DNA from 2 places in the Metabacillus rhizosphaerae genome. Region 2 is predicted to be linked to the other one. Evidence: predicted binding sites of a transcription regulator. Region 2 holds the regulator's gene; the other holds the start of a gene.
What was found. The regulator Rex, encoded in region 2, represses fermentation and respiration genes when NADH is low (regulators of the CRP and FNR family bind a similar motif). The targets are predictions, from matches to a motif close to TTGTGAAATATTTCACAA.
Positions count from the first base shown of each region.

Region 1 (8,157 bases), 2.6 Mb from region 2:
TGAGTATGCATATGTGAAACCTCCATTTTTTTATATTGATTGTTGTTGGTTATTATATAAACTGCTTGGCTGGTAGCTGTTTATCATAGATTGTGTAGTAGTCTGATCAAAGGTTGGTACATGATAATAACCTTTGTTGTTCATATAACTCCAAATTTCATATGCTTGATCTGCACAATTTTTCGCACTCTGAATCATCATTTCTCTTATTTGTGAATCCGTACATTCTAAAGCTGCATGCATTTTTTGTACAGCTCCAGTCTTATGACACCCTAACATTCCAGATGAAATATCACGATCATTCATTTGATTGATTGAAGCGTTTGGAGCCTCTGGAACAGGATTACTGCCTATACCATAGCTTGGCGAAAAGTTCATATTCACTTTCACATTAGGTAAACGATTGATATTTACTTTGTGTTTTAGAGCATTAACTAAAGAATTATACTCATTTGTCATGAAAGATAGTTGATTTTGTAAAATATTTTTAAGCTCTTGATCTTGACAATATGGTTGGTAAAGTTGAAACAGATTGATACCATTAATTGTATTGCAAAGTACTTCATGACAATCCATGATTTCATGAGCACCGATGTTTACTTGATTCATTTGGCTCTGCACTGCTATTCCTCCTAGAAACTATTTTTTTATAGCCAAATTTAAAATCCCTCTAATGAAATAAAATTATACAAAAAAAAATCCCAGATCATTTCTGAGATTTTTAAGAAAACTTATATAGAATAGTTCCATTCGATTGTGCAATAATAGAAAAAACGCCATGATTTTTAATCTGTCTCGATAATGCAAACTGAGTTCCATCCCAGTCCAAGCTCCAATTTAAAGGTGCACTCGCTCGTAAATGCATAAATTGATGTTTAAAAACTTCATATTCGAGTGATAAAGAGAAAATGTCTTCTTCTATTGCATACCAAAGACTTTTTAAAAACAATTTAGCTTTCACTGAATCTACAGAATCAATCATTTGGTTAACTGTTATATATTTCACTTTATCTCCTCCCCTACCTATACATTAGATGAGAAGCTATAAAAAAACTACCCTAAAATGTTTCCAATCTAGAGTAGTGATCATTATATATTATGAATGTAAACTTTTACCTACCAATTGAGCTTCTTGATCTCGTTCCATTTCTTTTATTGGAGATTTTTTATAACGTCCAATAATACTACTAGCTATAAAAATGCATGAAATTGATAATATTGCCTTAAACCAACCTACCAATGCTAAAGCAAATAAAATGATTAGAGAGTCGCATACGAATAGAACAATTCCTCGATTAATGCTAAATTTCTTATCAATATACAACCCTAATATGTGTATTCCACCAAGTGAAGAACCATTATTTAGAACAAATGTAACACCAAAGCCGATCAGTAGGCCAGAAATAATAGATGCGATAACAATATTAATTTCAAACGCTGGGATAACTAGATCGAACCACTCTCGTATAAATGAAATCCCAGTTATTGATAAAAGACTAGAGATTGTAAACCATTTGCCTAATTCTTGAATGGAAATAATGAAAAACGGTAAATTTACGATAAAGAATAGAACACCCCATGGTACATTCGTTACATATGTTAGAATTGTAGCAATACCCGCTGTTCCCCCAAATGTTAGCAAGCTATCTGATAATAGTTTAATTCCAAGTGATGTAATGATAAGTCCAATTAGCACGAAAATAAGCTTTTTTAAAAGATTCATAGAGAACACCCCGTTCCTGTTGTCAATTCTTAACTTATCTCATCGAATGACATTGGTCAATAAGCTGGGAAGTATTCGGAATCTTAGGTTTATTTTGAAATAATCATCTATTTTAATTCCTGAGTGGCTTATGACCCCGAGGATCTAGGGAGAAGGATGACAAAGTGTTAACCAGAGTACGTGCATTTAATAATTTTCAAAACAACAAAAAGACTAATTCCACTTTTATCATAATCGATCACATCGTGATACTCCTAATGATTAGCGAGAAATTAATCTTTTAAAAGAATACTCCTATTAAAACATCGGTACCGGTGGGTCAATTCCTAGAACTGGTTGCCCATTAATTGTTAACCAAATATAATAGTGATCGATTTCAGTATCTAAACGATTTTCAATTGTTTTGATCGCATTTTCTTGAATATCAAAACTCATCGTAGCTGTTTGATCACCAAGCGGAATTCCTTTTAATCCTAGTAAATCAGCAATATATCTAGCATCCTCGTAAGATACCTCAATATATTTATCATGCTCAGATAGATATGCTGCATTTGCCGGTGTTACTGTTATAAGAACAACAAATAATAAAGCAGCAAGTAAAAGTATGAACTTTTTCATTTTTATTTTCTTCCTCCTAAAGTTTGTGCTTCACATCATTAAACACATCGACAATGATTGGATTATACATCGTTCCACGACAACGGTTAATTTCTAAAATGGCTTCTTCCTTTGATCTTCCCTTTTGATAAGAACGATCAGTTGTCATGGCATCATATGAATCTACAACAGATATAATAGAAGCCTCTACCTCAATCTCATCTTTAGCTAACCCAAATGGGTAGCCTTTCCCGTCGTAACGTTCATGGTGTTGTTCGACAACAAGACCAGCGCTCATTAATAATGGTAGCTTTGTCTCCTCTAGAACTTGTCTCCCATAGGAGGTATGCATTTTCATTATTTCCCATTCTTCTTGAGTGAGTTTTTCAGGCTTTAGTAAAATGTCTAAAGGAATTTTAACTTTACCAATATCATGAAAGAAGGAGGCCATATTTAGGCGTAAAAGCTGTTTTGAATTTAATCCCATTGCTTCGCCAACTAGCATCGATAGTTTACTAATTCTAGCACAATGGTCCCCAGTATAGCCATCCTTTTTTTCGATCGATATTGCCAAGTTCATTAAATCTCTAGAAATTTGACTGTAACGATGAAATACAGGTTGCGAGGAAACGTACAAAAATTCGGTTGTCCCTATTGATTGAAAAACATAATGTTCCTTTACAGGACTTCTATAAAATGAATCTCCAGTTTTATAGATCTCATATCCACCATTTGTGCTCAGTTTTAGTTCTCCTGAAACCACAATTAAATACTCGAGTGCTTCCCAACCTTCTTCAGGTTCTAAAGCCCATCTAGTATTTGGTTCGAGCTTATGATGGATAATCTCAGTCTGATCAGCTGAAGCGATAAGTGAAATGGTTAAACCTTTCATTTGAACTGTTTCTATAAAATGATTCTTATTTCCTATCCCCTTCATATGAACCTCTCTTCTCTAATAGAATTCAGATGTCTTCACTAATTATAGTAGATGCTTGTACAATCGCATAGATTGTTTTGGGAAAATGAATATAATACCATATAGTTCTTGTTAAAAAATGGTTCTAATAAGAATTTATTGGATATTTAATAATTCCTTTTACCTAATTTTATAATAGGTATATAGTTATTGTTAGAGTTGATATTTTTGTCGAGTTACGAATTTAAACAAATAACAAGAAATCCTTCATATTATTGTGATTTGAATCACATTCTTCTGATTCTCAATCATGTATTCTTCAAATAGGAGGTGCAATTTATGAATAATCAAAAATTTGATCGCACTACAAGTATAGGTGAAATAGTTGCAGCGTTCCCTCAATCCAGTGACTTTTTCAAAAAATATAAAATAGATTTTTGTTGCGGAGGAGCACGTTCTCTTGAACAGGCAATTTCTGAAAGGAAATTAAAAGAGGAAGAATTTTTAGAAGAACTAGAGCAATTTTATCTAAAGAACATCCGCTCAGTTGCTGAAACCGATTGGAGAACAGTTCAATCAGAAGAACTTGTTAATCATATCATTTCTATACATCATCAATATGCCGCATCAGAAGTAAAACAAATGACGCCATATGTAAATAAAGTTGCTCTTGTTCACGGTGATAAGCATCCACATCTTAAAACGGTATTAACACTTTTTAATGAGTTAAAAAGTGAAATTGATGAGCACTTTAAAAAAGAAGAAACAGTTGCATTCCCAGAAATAATAAAATACGAAAAAAATAAAACAGAGCAGTCTCTAAAAGAACTAACTCCTATCATCCAGTCTTTAGTTGCTGAACACGATCAAGCTGGGGAGATTTTAAAAAAAATTCGTGAAATCACTCATGATTATTTATTGCCTTCTGATGCATGTGGCACATATCGGTTGGTTTATAATCGTCTTGAAATGTTAGAGGATGATATGTTTCAACACATCCACCTTGAAAATAATATCCTTTTTCCAAGGTATATGTGTTAATTAATTTACAATTTTAACAGAAATGACTAACTACCCTGATCAGCAAGATTAGGGTAGTTTTGCTATTTGCAATGACTTATATCCCCGCGGAAAGCTAGCATCTCTCACTATAATCAACCACGCCGTAATACTTGTTATAAGCAATCAAAGTTTGCGAAAGAAGTCTAAAATAAATTCATCGCTGTGATATTTTTCACAAACAGAAAAGAATCCATTTGCTATTATACTTCTATATCACATAAATAGCTAAAAAATGAATGACATGTTCGAAAGGAGAACTAATAATGAAGAGTCAAAAACATCAATTACCTCTTCAGACGTTAAGTTTAACAGCGGGTTTTATGGTTTGGGTATTAATTTCTTCCTTAATGCCAAATATTAAACAAGATATCGACTTAACAGATCAAGAAATTGCACTGGTAACAGCGATTCCAGTTATACTAGGTTCCTTATTGCGTATTCCAATAGGATATTACACAAATCGTTTTGGTGCACGAATCACTTTTACAATCAGTTTTCTCATTTTGCTTTTTCCAGTCTTTTATCTTAGCTATGCGAACTCATTAATAGATTTAATTATCGGTGGGTTGTTAGTAGGAGTTGGTGGAGCAACATTCTCAATTGGGGTAACATCTCTTCCTAAATACTACAAGAAAGAAAAACATGGTTTAATTAATGGTATTTATGGTGCAGGTAATATTGGAACTGCAATAACTGCTTTCTTAGCACCAGTCATGGCAAATACTTTTGGATGGGGAAATACAGTACGGTTTTATTTAGTGCTTTTATTCGTATTTGCCTTATTCAATTTCATCCTCGGTGACAGAAAAGAACACAAAGTTAATCTCCCTATCATGAAACAAATTAAAGAGGTTTATCGGAATCAAACGTTATGGTTTTTATGTCTATTTTATTTCATTACATTTGGTGCATTTGTTGCTTTTACGATTTATTTACCAAATTTCCTTGTGAATCATTTCGGTCTTGATCCTGTTGGAGCTGGCATGCGTACAGCCGGATTTATTGCTTTAGCAACAGTGTTACGACCTGTTGGTGGATGGTTAGCTGACAAATTTAACACGTACTTCATCTTAATGCTTGTTTTTGCAGGTCTTACCTTTTCTGGTGTCCTATTATCCTTCTCCCCTACTATCGAACTTTACACAGTTGGAGTTTTAACAGTAGCATTTTGTGCAGGTATAGGTAATGGAACTATTTTTAAGCTAGTACCGCAATATTTCACTAAGCAAGCTGGAATTGTAAATGGAATTGTTGCTGCAATGGGTGGTCTTGGGGGCTTTTTTCCACCACTTGTCTTAACTGCAGTCTTTAATTTTACTGGTCACTATGCCATAGGCTTTATGGCTTTATCTGAATTTGCTCTACTTAGTTTTGTAATTGTCGTCTGGATGTACTTTCAAGAAAAACTTAGCATTGAAAACAAAATCATTGAAAATACAGCCTTAGGATTGATGATTACAAATCCTAATGGTGTGATTCAAAAAGTAAATCCAGCATTTACAAAGGTAACTGGCTTTACTTTAGCAGAGGCCGTTGGAAAAAAACCAAATCTATTACAATCAGGACAACATAGCAAATCATTTTATAAGGATCTATGGGATAAGGTGAAAAAGAATGGTTACTGGCAAGGTGAGATTTGGAACAAACGTAAAAATGGTGAAATTTATCCTGAGTGGTTAACAATAAGTCAAGTAAGCAATGATGCTGGCGAAGTAAAATATTATATTGGACAATTTAGTGATATTTCTGAAGAAAAACGAATGAATATATAGATTCCTAAAAGATGAGAAAAGCTGAGTAAAATCATCAGCTTTTTCACTTGTATTCATATCAAAATCTGTAAATCAACTTTTTAGTGTTTAAGGAGTATAAGCATATGTTATCTGCAACTTTATTTTTCTCACCTTCAAAAAATGTAGGATCTACGCTTAAGGAATTAGGATTTCTATTCGTGAAAAATGAATATAATTATTATCTTAAAGATAAAAAGCTCATTGAAGCAACAATTGATTCTTCCAATTGTTCATTGAAATTACTGTTTTCTTCTGGATTAAATCTTGAAGAATACACCATGATCCATACAATTATCCTTTGTATAATGAAAAAGATGAATGCAAACATTGATGACAATGATAGTTTACTTGGCTACACAAGTAATGGTGAAGGTGCTCATATTGTTTCTAACTGGCAGAATTGGTATGGTTTTTTACAAGACGCGAAACTCTCCTCATTAGAAGGAAAAAAAGTTCGTGTGATGGATGAAAATGATAAAGAACTTGCCTCAGGTATGTTCGTAGGATATAAAGCCGATGAGCTTACATCCTCAATTATTGAATGTACGTTAATCACTCTTTTTGGTGAGAGAACATATAAAGGAAATAAACTATCAATCCAACCAACAAATGAGTGGTAAAGCAAATAAACTTCATTAAAAATAGCTTCTATGTATAAATCAAAATCTTGTACATAGAAGCTATTTTTCATTGAAATATTCGGACAAGAAATCCGTTCTGTTCTACATCTGGAGCAAAAAAAGTCACACCTGAACTAGCAGCAATAGTTGATACAACTGTCCATATTACTAAACTAGTAATCATCCAGCCTGTTACTAAACTTCTTTTCGATCCAAAGCTCATAGCCATAAAAGCAGAAATATGAGAACCTACAAGAAGTGGACCGAATATTGTTAACCCTGGTAAACCATATTTGTCAAAAAGAGACCTTGCTCGTTTTTGCTTTTTGGAATCCTTTTCAGATAGTGCCTCATCAATACCCTGGGCCTCTCCTCCTTCGACCTCTCTCAAACCTACTCGCTTCTGTTTTCTTGCTTTCATCCACCCTTTGACTTTATCAACAAAGACGACCAAAAGCAGGATTGTTACTAGATTCCCTAAAAATCCTAGTATTGCTACAGGTACTGGTGATAATCCACCAATAATCGCCAACGGAACTACAGTAACTAGCTCAAACAATGGTATTGCCGCTAACAGAAATACCAAAAAATAAGATATAAACATTTTTAAATCCCTCTTTACATTTTAATTTTCACTTTTAATTCATGCTGTATTTCTATTAATCTGTGACAAAGGCTAATATAATACCTCTCTACTATTACATACGAACAAAATAGTAAAAAGTTTCAAATAAAATCATGTATCTATATCTAAATATGCTTACTATTCGTTAAAAATTTATTAATTAAAAGTTCAATCACTACACTGATTAGAATACCTAAGCTATAACGAAGTAAATCAATCCAAAGGAAACCTCTTCCAAGAATTAATCCACCAATAAGCGTATTTCTAATAGAATTTATCCAATCAGATTGATAAAGTTGGCTAATTTCAATACCAAATGAAAATATCACACTAAAGAGGATTGTTATAAGAATACTTCTCTGTTGTAGCAAAAGCCTAAACAAGAAGAAAACCATACTTGCCCAAAACACATCACCTAAGTGAACGGTGATTTCATTTGGAAAAGCATTTGTCATTCTAAATGTTAATCCCAAACAAATAAAAACTAAAACTAAAAAGGTATACATAATGTTTTTGAACATAATAATCCTTTCGGCTAAATGAATTAGCATATTATCATAAAATTATTTTTACAACATTTCTTTAAAAAGAAAGGCTATTTTCTAAAAGATTGTTGTTTTTGAAAAAAACTGATTAGGTTGATTGGTACGGAAGGTGGGAGACTCCTGTGGGAGTAGCGGGACAGATGAGACCCCGCAGGCGCTTCGCGCTGAGGAGGCTCATCGCCCGCCCCACGGAAAGCGAGCATCCTGGAGTGCCTATCAATCAACCCAATACTATTTTCAATGCAACAAAGTTTGCGAAAACAGCCAAAAGAAATG
Region 1 is NZ_CP147403.1:3,039,196-3,047,352, reverse strand. It holds gene WCV66_RS14980 (hypothetical protein) at 1-11, opposite strand, end outside; gene WCV66_RS14975 (spore coat protein) at 31-621, opposite strand; gene WCV66_RS14970 (hypothetical protein) at 722-1,006, opposite strand; gene WCV66_RS14965 (YitT family protein) at 1,097-1,723, opposite strand; gene WCV66_RS14960 (8-amino-7-oxononanoate synthase) at 2,021-2,341, opposite strand; gene WCV66_RS14955 (HD-GYP domain-containing protein) at 2,358-3,257, opposite strand; gene ric (iron-sulfur cluster repair di-iron protein) at 3,576-4,277, shown strand; gene WCV66_RS14945 (MFS transporter) at 4,562-6,070, shown strand; gene WCV66_RS14940 (hypothetical protein) at 6,175-6,711, shown strand; gene WCV66_RS14935 (small multi-drug export protein) at 6,779-7,315, opposite strand; gene WCV66_RS14930 (DUF2809 domain-containing protein) at 7,462-7,791, opposite strand.
Region 1: a site for Rex is predicted at 3,512-3,529, ahead of ric (iron-sulfur cluster repair di-iron protein). Genes of this name have one in related genera too.

Region 2 (8,157 bases):
AGAGTTTCCGTTATTAGCTTTAGTGGTATCAGGTGGGCATACTGAGCTTGTTTATATGAAAGAACATGCTAATTTTGAAGTGATCGGTGAAACATTGGATGATGCAGCAGGGGAAGCATATGATAAGGTTGCAAGAACTTTAGGGCTCCCTTATCCTGGTGGTCCACATATTGACCGATTAGCACATGAGGGAAAACCAACAATTGATTTGCCAAGAGCTTGGTTAGGTGCAGGATCATTTGATTTTAGCTTTAGTGGACTCAAATCAGCAGTTATAAATACGCTGCACAATGCAAAGCAAAAGGGAATAACATTGGAAGCTAAAGATGTTGCTGCTAGTTTTCAAGCAAGTGTTATTGATGTGCTCGTGACAAAAACATCACAAGCTGTGGATAAATATCCTGTAAAACAACTGTTACTAGCTGGTGGTGTTGCAGCAAATAAAGGCTTGCGTACAGCTTTAGAAAAAGAGTTTTCTTCAAGGGATGGGTTAGAATTAATTATTCCACCTTTGTCCCTCTGCACAGATAATGCAGCAATGATTGCGGCTATTGGTAGCATTCTATATGATAAAGGCATTAGAAGTGATTTAGCTTTAAATGCGAATCCTGGACTTGAATTAACATCATATTAAAAGGTGGCTCAATTGGGTCATAACCTTCCTAGTTTACTTATATATAGATCTTTTACCTTGTATTGATCTATATATTGAGCTGAAGGTATGATTGAGTCACCTTTTTTATATGTAAATGAGAGTTATGAACAAAGTTATCCACAGAATATGCACGATATTTGTAGAATTGTGTAAAACGAGTAAAAATCCTGTCATATCAGCATAGTTTAGGTTGTGTATAACTAGGATAGTTTTTAGATTTTTTGTGGATAATGTGTATAAGTCTGTTGATATGTTGGAAATAAAGGAATTATAGTGTGGATAAAAGTAAAGAAAACCTTACTGATCTCTCTATTATTATCTATGCGTTAAAAATATGTCGAAAGATATATGTAACTCACATTTAAAGTAAAAAACAGCGAAGTTGCTTCGCTGTTTTTTTAAAAAGTAAAGAAGTATAACTTTTATACTTAGTTTTGGTGTCTAGCTCCAGCGCCTAGCGCCTAGTGAACTTCACACTCCTTATACGCTAAGTCAACATCGAATCGCTAACGCTCTTCGTGTTTCCTTTATCTCATACGGAGTGCTCTTGTTTCTCGTCGCTGAGCAAGCCGCTTCCGCTTTTCTTAGTGTAACTCTTCCCATTCATTCATTAAATTTTCTAGCTTTGATTGAAGAAGTTCATTCTCAGAGTTAATTCTTTGTACTTCTTCATGATTTTGATAGATGTTTGGATCACAGAGAAGAGCTTCATTTTTTTCAATTTGTTCCTCTATATGACCTATCTCAGCCTCGATCTCTTCTATTCTTCGTTGCTTCTGTCTTTCAAGCTTTTTTTGTTCTTTTTCTTGTTGATAGGAAAGTTTACCTTCTGGCTGTGCTGTCATCACCTTTTGAGAAGCCGATTTTCCCCCAGCCTCCTGTTCTAACCGTTCTAGCTCTAATTGTTCTTCCTTTTTAGTTAGGAAATAATCATAGTCTCCTAAGTACTCTCTCAAATTATTAGGTGAGAGTTCAAATACTTTTGTAGCGATTCTATTGATAAAATAGCGGTCATGTGAAACAAATAAAATTGTTCCAGGGTAATCAATTAATGCGTTTTCTAAAATTTCTTTACTATCTAGATCAAGATGGTTTGTCGGTTCATCCAGAATAAGAAAGTTCGCGTTTTGAAGCATTAGTTTTGATAGAGCAAGTCTCGCTTTTTCTCCACCACTGAGAGTTGAAACAGACTTTAAAACATCGTCACCAGAAAATAGAAAGTTTCCTAGAACTGTACGAATTTCCTTTTCGGTCTTCTGTGGATATTCATCCCAAAGCTCGTCCAGCACACGCTTATTAGATGTTAAATCTGCCTGCTGTTGATCGTAATAGCCAATTTGCACATGGGAGCCAAGGGCAAATGAGCCAGTTAATGAGTCGAGCTTCTGAACAATAGATTTGAGTAATGTAGATTTACCAATACCATTTGGGCCAACTAGTGCGATACTATCACCACGTGAAATAGAAAAGGATATGTTTGAAATGACAGGATGAACCGAGTCATATGAAACAGAGATGTCTTTAGCCTTTAAGACATCATTTCCACTTTGTCTTTCAATATCAAATTGAAAGTTGGCTGATTTTTCGTCACCAAGTGGCCTATTCATTAAATTCATTTTCTCTAACTTTTTTCTTCTGCTTTGTGCGAGCTTAGTTGTCGAAGCACGGGCTAGGTTACGTTGGATAAAGTCTTTTAACTTAGCTACTTCTTCCTGTTGTCTTTCATAGCTTTTAAGCTCTTTTTCGTAGTTTTCTGCTTTATACTGTAAGTAGCTGCTGTAATTACCGAGATATTTTGTACTCGTATGTCGACTAATCTCGTATACTTGGGTTACAATTTTATCCAAAAAGTATCTATCATGAGAAACAATTAAAATCGCTCCAGGGTAGTTTTGCAAGTATTGTTCAAGCCATGTCAAGGTTTCAATATCTAAGTGGTTAGTTGGTTCATCTAATATTAAAAGGTCAGGGCTTGTTAATAGTAATTTCCCTAGTGCGAGGCGGGTTTTTTGGCCACCACTCAACGAAGATATTTTAGTACCTGGATCAAACTCGCTAAATCCGAGTCCATGAAGGATAGATCGAATATCAGCTTCATATTGATAGCCACCATTTTCTTTGAATTTCACTTGTAAGATGTCATATTCTTTTAGGAGTTTCTCGAATTTAAGTGATTCATGGGCAGGGTCAACTGTTGCCATTCTTTGCTCAACAAGTCTCATTTCTTTTTCCATTAACTGAAGCTCTTTAAATACTAAATTCATTTCTTCCCATATTGATAATTGAGATTCTAATCCCGTATCTTGAGCTAAGTAGCCGATTGATACATCTTTTGGTTTAATGATATCACCAGAATCATGTGACATGACTCCAGCAATTATTTTTAAAAGGGTTGATTTTCCAGCCCCATTACGTCCCACAATGGCAACTTTGTCTCTTGTTTGTACTTCTAGCTTAATATTCGATAAAATAGGGTCAGCGCCGAAATATTTACTAAGTTGATTTATTTGTAACAATATCATTGTTTTCACCTCTACTAATGCTTTAAGTTTAGCTTAATAGGGACTTATGGGCAACAAAGATACAATAGATATCTATATTGTTGGACGGAGTGTTCTTTTTCTACGTCTCTTAGCAAGGCGCTTGCGCTTTTGTTCTCGTTTAGGAAATTATAAAATTCTTAAACTGTGGATAAGCGCACGACATCCAGCTCCAGCGCCTAGCCCCTCGAGGTCATAAGCTAATTTAGAATTGAAGGCAAAGAACGCCTTCTATTCTAAATCATCTTATGCTTGTCGGGGCTGTTCAAGGCGCTTGCGCTTTTGGTCTATCCATATAATTGTCACAATAACAAACAGACAGATTTTAAAAAATAGTGTATAGTCTACGTATAAGGAGATATGAATATGTCAGAATTTACCCATTTTAATGAGCAAGGCAGAGCGAAAATGGTTGATATCTCTGCAAAAGAAATAACAGTTAGAACAGCACGTGCAAAGACAAGCATTCAAGTGACAAAAGAGGTATATGAAAAGATCACCAATCATGAAATTGGAAAAGGTGATGTATTATCTGTTGCACAGGTTGCTGGTATAATGGCAGCTAAACAAACATCAAATGTCATCCCTATGTGTCATCCTATTCCAATTAAAGGTGTAGATATTGAGTTTGAATGGGAAAAAAGTGATAGTACATATATACTTTTGATAAGTTCAACTGTAAAAACAAAAGGCAGTACAGGTGTCGAAATGGAAGCGTTAACCTCTGCAAGCATTTCAGCGCTTACAGTTTATGATATGTGTAAAGCTGTGGATAAAGGGATGGTTATCGGACCAACCTATCTAGTAGAAAAAACTGGTGGCAAAAGTGGAGATTTCATCAGGGAAGATATAATGAGCTAGTGAATAACAAATAGTTGATTGATAAAACATCTTAGTTAAAAGCAACTAGTTCTTGCAATAAATAGTATTTATTATGTTGCGCCGTTCACGCCGCCATATTGGTGTTGGGCTTGTAGTTATACACAGTTCTTCCCTTCATTTTGGATGGTGACGTTGGTACGTCATAGCACGTTTTGTATGAATGTGAGGGATAAAGAGTGAATATAGAACAATCTAAAATTCCGCAGGCAACTGCTAAGCGTTTGCCTTTATATTACCGGTTTTTAAAAAATTTACACTCATCTGGCAAGCAGCGTGTTTCTTCTGCCGAGCTAAGTGATGCTGTAAAGGTAGATTCTGCCACTATTCGGAGAGATTTCTCATATTTTGGTGCGCTAGGTAAAAAAGGGTATGGTTATAATGTGAATTATTTGTTATCCTTTTTTAGAAAAACATTAGATCAAGATGAAACAACGAAGGTATGTTTAATAGGTGTCGGTAATTTAGGGACAGCTTTTTTACATTATAATTTTACCAAGAATAATAATACTGTTATTTCACTTGCATTTGATGTTGATAATAAGAAAATTGGAACAGAAATTGGTGGAGTTCCTGTCTATGATTTAGATCATCTCGAAGAAATTATTCCAGAGGATGTAACTGTAGCAATTTTAACAGTACCTGCAACTGTCGCTCAGTCTATTACTGACAGACTTATTGTCAAAGGAATTAAAGGGATCTTAAACTTTACTCCGGCCAGATTAAATGTTCCAGATGAAATACGGATCCATCATATTGATTTAGCGGTTGAGCTTCAGTCGTTAGTTTATTTTTTAAAACATTATCCTAATGAAGATAAATAATAAAGACAGGGAGGTGGATTTCGATGCCAACACTTGGATTCGGAAGCCTATTATTAATTGCATTTGTTGCATTACTTATTTTTGGACCAAAAAAGTTACCTGATCTTGGTAAAGCAGTAGGTAATTCATTACGTGAATTTAAAAATGCAACAAAAGGTTTAGCAGATGATGAAGAAGATGATGTGAAAAAGATAGAAAAGAAGGACGAAGTCAAGTAAGATAGGATGAAACCGATATGAAAAATAATGAAATGTCGGTCATTGAACATATAACAGAGCTTAGAAAACGACTTGTTATTGTTGTCGTTTTCTTTTTCATAGCTATAATTGCTGGCTTTTTACTTTCAAGACCGATTATCGTTTATTTACAGCAAACAGATGAAGCAAAGAATTTAACACTAAATTCGTTTAATTTAACAGATCCATTAATGGTTTACATGCAATTTGCGTTTCTTATTGCATTTGTCATAACGTCACCTGTTATTTTGTATCAGCTATGGTCGTTCGTTAGTCCGGGCTTATACGAGAAAGAAAGGCGCGTTACTTTAAGTTATATCCCAATGTCACTAGGGTTGTTTTTTGTCGGGGTTTCCTTTTCATATTTTATCTTGTTTCCATTTGTGGTTGATTTTATGGAAAGGATCTCAAATGATCTAGAAGTTAATCAAGTAATTGGAATTCATGAATATTTTACTTTTTTATTGCAGCTAACTGTTCCGTTTGGGCTGCTGTTTCAGTTACCTGTAGTTATTATGTTTCTTACAAGATTAGGAATTGTTACGCCGATGTTCTTATCTCAGGTGCGAAAATATGCCTACTTTGTTCTACTTGTCATTGCGGCACTTATTACACCACCAGAATTAACATCACATTTAATGGTTTCGATACCGTTGTTTATTTTATATGAAATTAGTATTTGGGTATCCAGAATTACATATAGGAAAGCTCAGAAGCTAAGGTTCGAGGAAGAGAATGCAAAAAATGAGACTGAATAAAGTCTCATTTTTTTTTGTTCATTTTTTTGATTTTACTAGATAGGATAAACATTCTAATTGCCACTCCGATATCAAAGGTTGCAATTAGAATTAAAACGATTGTCGGAAAAGAAAAAATTCCATTTTCAGCACTGTTAATTGCTAAATACGTAAACAGCAACCCCATCGTTAAATAAAAGAATCCCATGGATATAGGGTTTGTTCTCATGTTAAAAGGCCTCCAATAATAACTTGCACTTGCTGCATGTCTTCAACTTGCTTCATCATTTTTTCAATGTCCTCACGAAATACAGTTTGAACTATGATTACCATCGTATTCATTGCCACATGGGCAAAGATAGGTACTATGATCCGCTTTGTTTTTACATATAAAAAGGCAAAGGTAAAACCCATCGACGCATATAAAAGAAGGTGCTGAGGCTCACCATGCAAAAGCGAAAAAAGAAGTGAGCTGATAAGGCCAGCAATGATAAAGTTCGTCCTTTTATATAACACACCAAAGATTATTTTTCGGAAAATGATCTCTTCTAATATCGGTCCGATAATTGAAGTAACAATAATGACTAATGGTGTTACTTCGATGACACTAACAATCATTTCTGTGTTTTCTGATCCAGGCTCTACACCAAATAGATTAATTTCGATGTTTGCAGCAAGGCTCTGGGCGAAAATAGCTAATAAGAATCCGCCAATTGCCCAACCGACAGAAGCGCCAACAGATGAAGGTTCCCCGCGAAGTAAACTCTCATTCTTACGTTCTTTCCTTAATAAAAAGAGAATAATGATAAACGCAAGGGTAAAGCTAAAGATTGTCCAATATGCAAATCTTTCAACCTGTGTAGCTCCTATATCTAAAAAATGAAATAATCTGATCCCAGCAACCCCTGAAAGCTGCATGAGCATATATGTTAATAAAATAAACCAATAATGCTTTTTCATAGAGGCCTCCTTCATTTGACTAATGATGAGATATTTGACAGAAACATCTGATCAAGGAATTGAACTTGGGCAAAATTAATCAAACCCTATTGTATCATACCTTCCTATTATCATATGTATGATAACTATGGTGAATTAATCAAAAGTTGTTTATTCAATTTACAATTTAGACATAATCTATTAGGCAAGTTCTTCAAAAAAATTTTAACTTCAGACTTGAAATTAGAAGAGATCTTATATAATATAATAATTGTGTTAGCACTCAAGGACAACGAGTGCTAATAAAAAGGAAAAATAATCATTTTTTAACGAATTTGAGGAGGTTGTTTCACTTGTTAAAGCCATTAGGTGATCGCGTTATTATCGAGTTAGTTGAATCAGAAGAAAAAACTGCTAGTGGTATCGTCCTTCCAGATAGTGCGAAAGAGAAGCCACAAGAAGGTAAAGTAGTAGCTGTTGGTACAGGTCGTGTATTAGATAGTGGAGAAAAAGTAGCTCTTGAAGTAGCAGAAGGCGATCGTATTATCTTCTCAAAATATGCTGGTACTGAAGTGAAATATGAAGGTACAGAATACTTAATTTTACGTGAAAACGACATTTTAGCTGTTATCGGTTAATAGAAACAGCACACATATCATAGAAAACATTTAAAACTTTGAGGAGGTCTTGTAAAAATGGCTAAAGATATTAAATTCAGTGAAGATGCTCGTCGTTCAATGCTTCGTGGTGTTGATGCATTGGCAGATGCTGTTAAAGTTACATTAGGACCTAAAGGACGTAACGTCGTATTAGAAAAGAAATACGGTTCTCCTTTAATTACAAATGATGGTGTTACAATTGCGAAAGAAATCGAATTAGAAGATGCTTTCGAAAACATGGGTGCTAAGCTTGTTGCTGAAGTTGCTAGCAAAACAAACGATGTTGCTGGTGACGGTACAACAACTGCAACTGTTTTAGCTCAAGCAATGATCCGTGAAGGCTTAAAGAACGTAACTGCTGGAGCTAATCCAATGGTTGTTCGTAAGGGAATTGAAAAAGCTGTTGCTGTTGCTTTAGAAGAGCTACAAGCGATTTCTAAACCAATCGAAGGTAAAGAATCTATTGCACAAGTTGCTGCAATCTCTTCAGCTGATGAAGAAGTAGGTCAATTAATCGCAGAAGCAATGGAACGCGTTGGTAACGACGGTGTTATCACAATTGAAGAATCTAAAGGTTTCTCTACTGAATTAGAAGTAGTAGAAGGTATGCAGTTTGACCGTGGTTATGCATCTCCATACATGGTAACTGATTCTGATAAAATGGAAGCAGTTCTTGAAAACCCATACG
Region 2 is NZ_CP147403.1:404,838-412,994, reverse strand. It holds gene tsaD (tRNA (adenosine(37)-N6)-threonylcarbamoyltransferase complex transferase subunit TsaD) at 1-634, shown strand, start outside; gene WCV66_RS01985 (ABC-F family ATP-binding cassette domain-containing protein) at 1,240-3,177, opposite strand; gene moaC (cyclic pyranopterin monophosphate synthase MoaC) at 3,562-4,056, shown strand; gene WCV66_RS01975 (redox-sensing transcriptional repressor Rex) at 4,254-4,898, shown strand; gene WCV66_RS01970 (twin-arginine translocase TatA/TatE family subunit) at 4,922-5,116, shown strand; gene tatC (twin-arginine translocase subunit TatC) at 5,134-5,892, shown strand; gene WCV66_RS01960 (YdiK family protein) at 5,897-6,100, opposite strand; gene WCV66_RS01955 (type II CAAX endopeptidase family protein) at 6,097-6,831, opposite strand; gene groES (co-chaperone GroES) at 7,164-7,448, shown strand; gene groL (chaperonin GroEL) at 7,506-8,157, shown strand, end outside.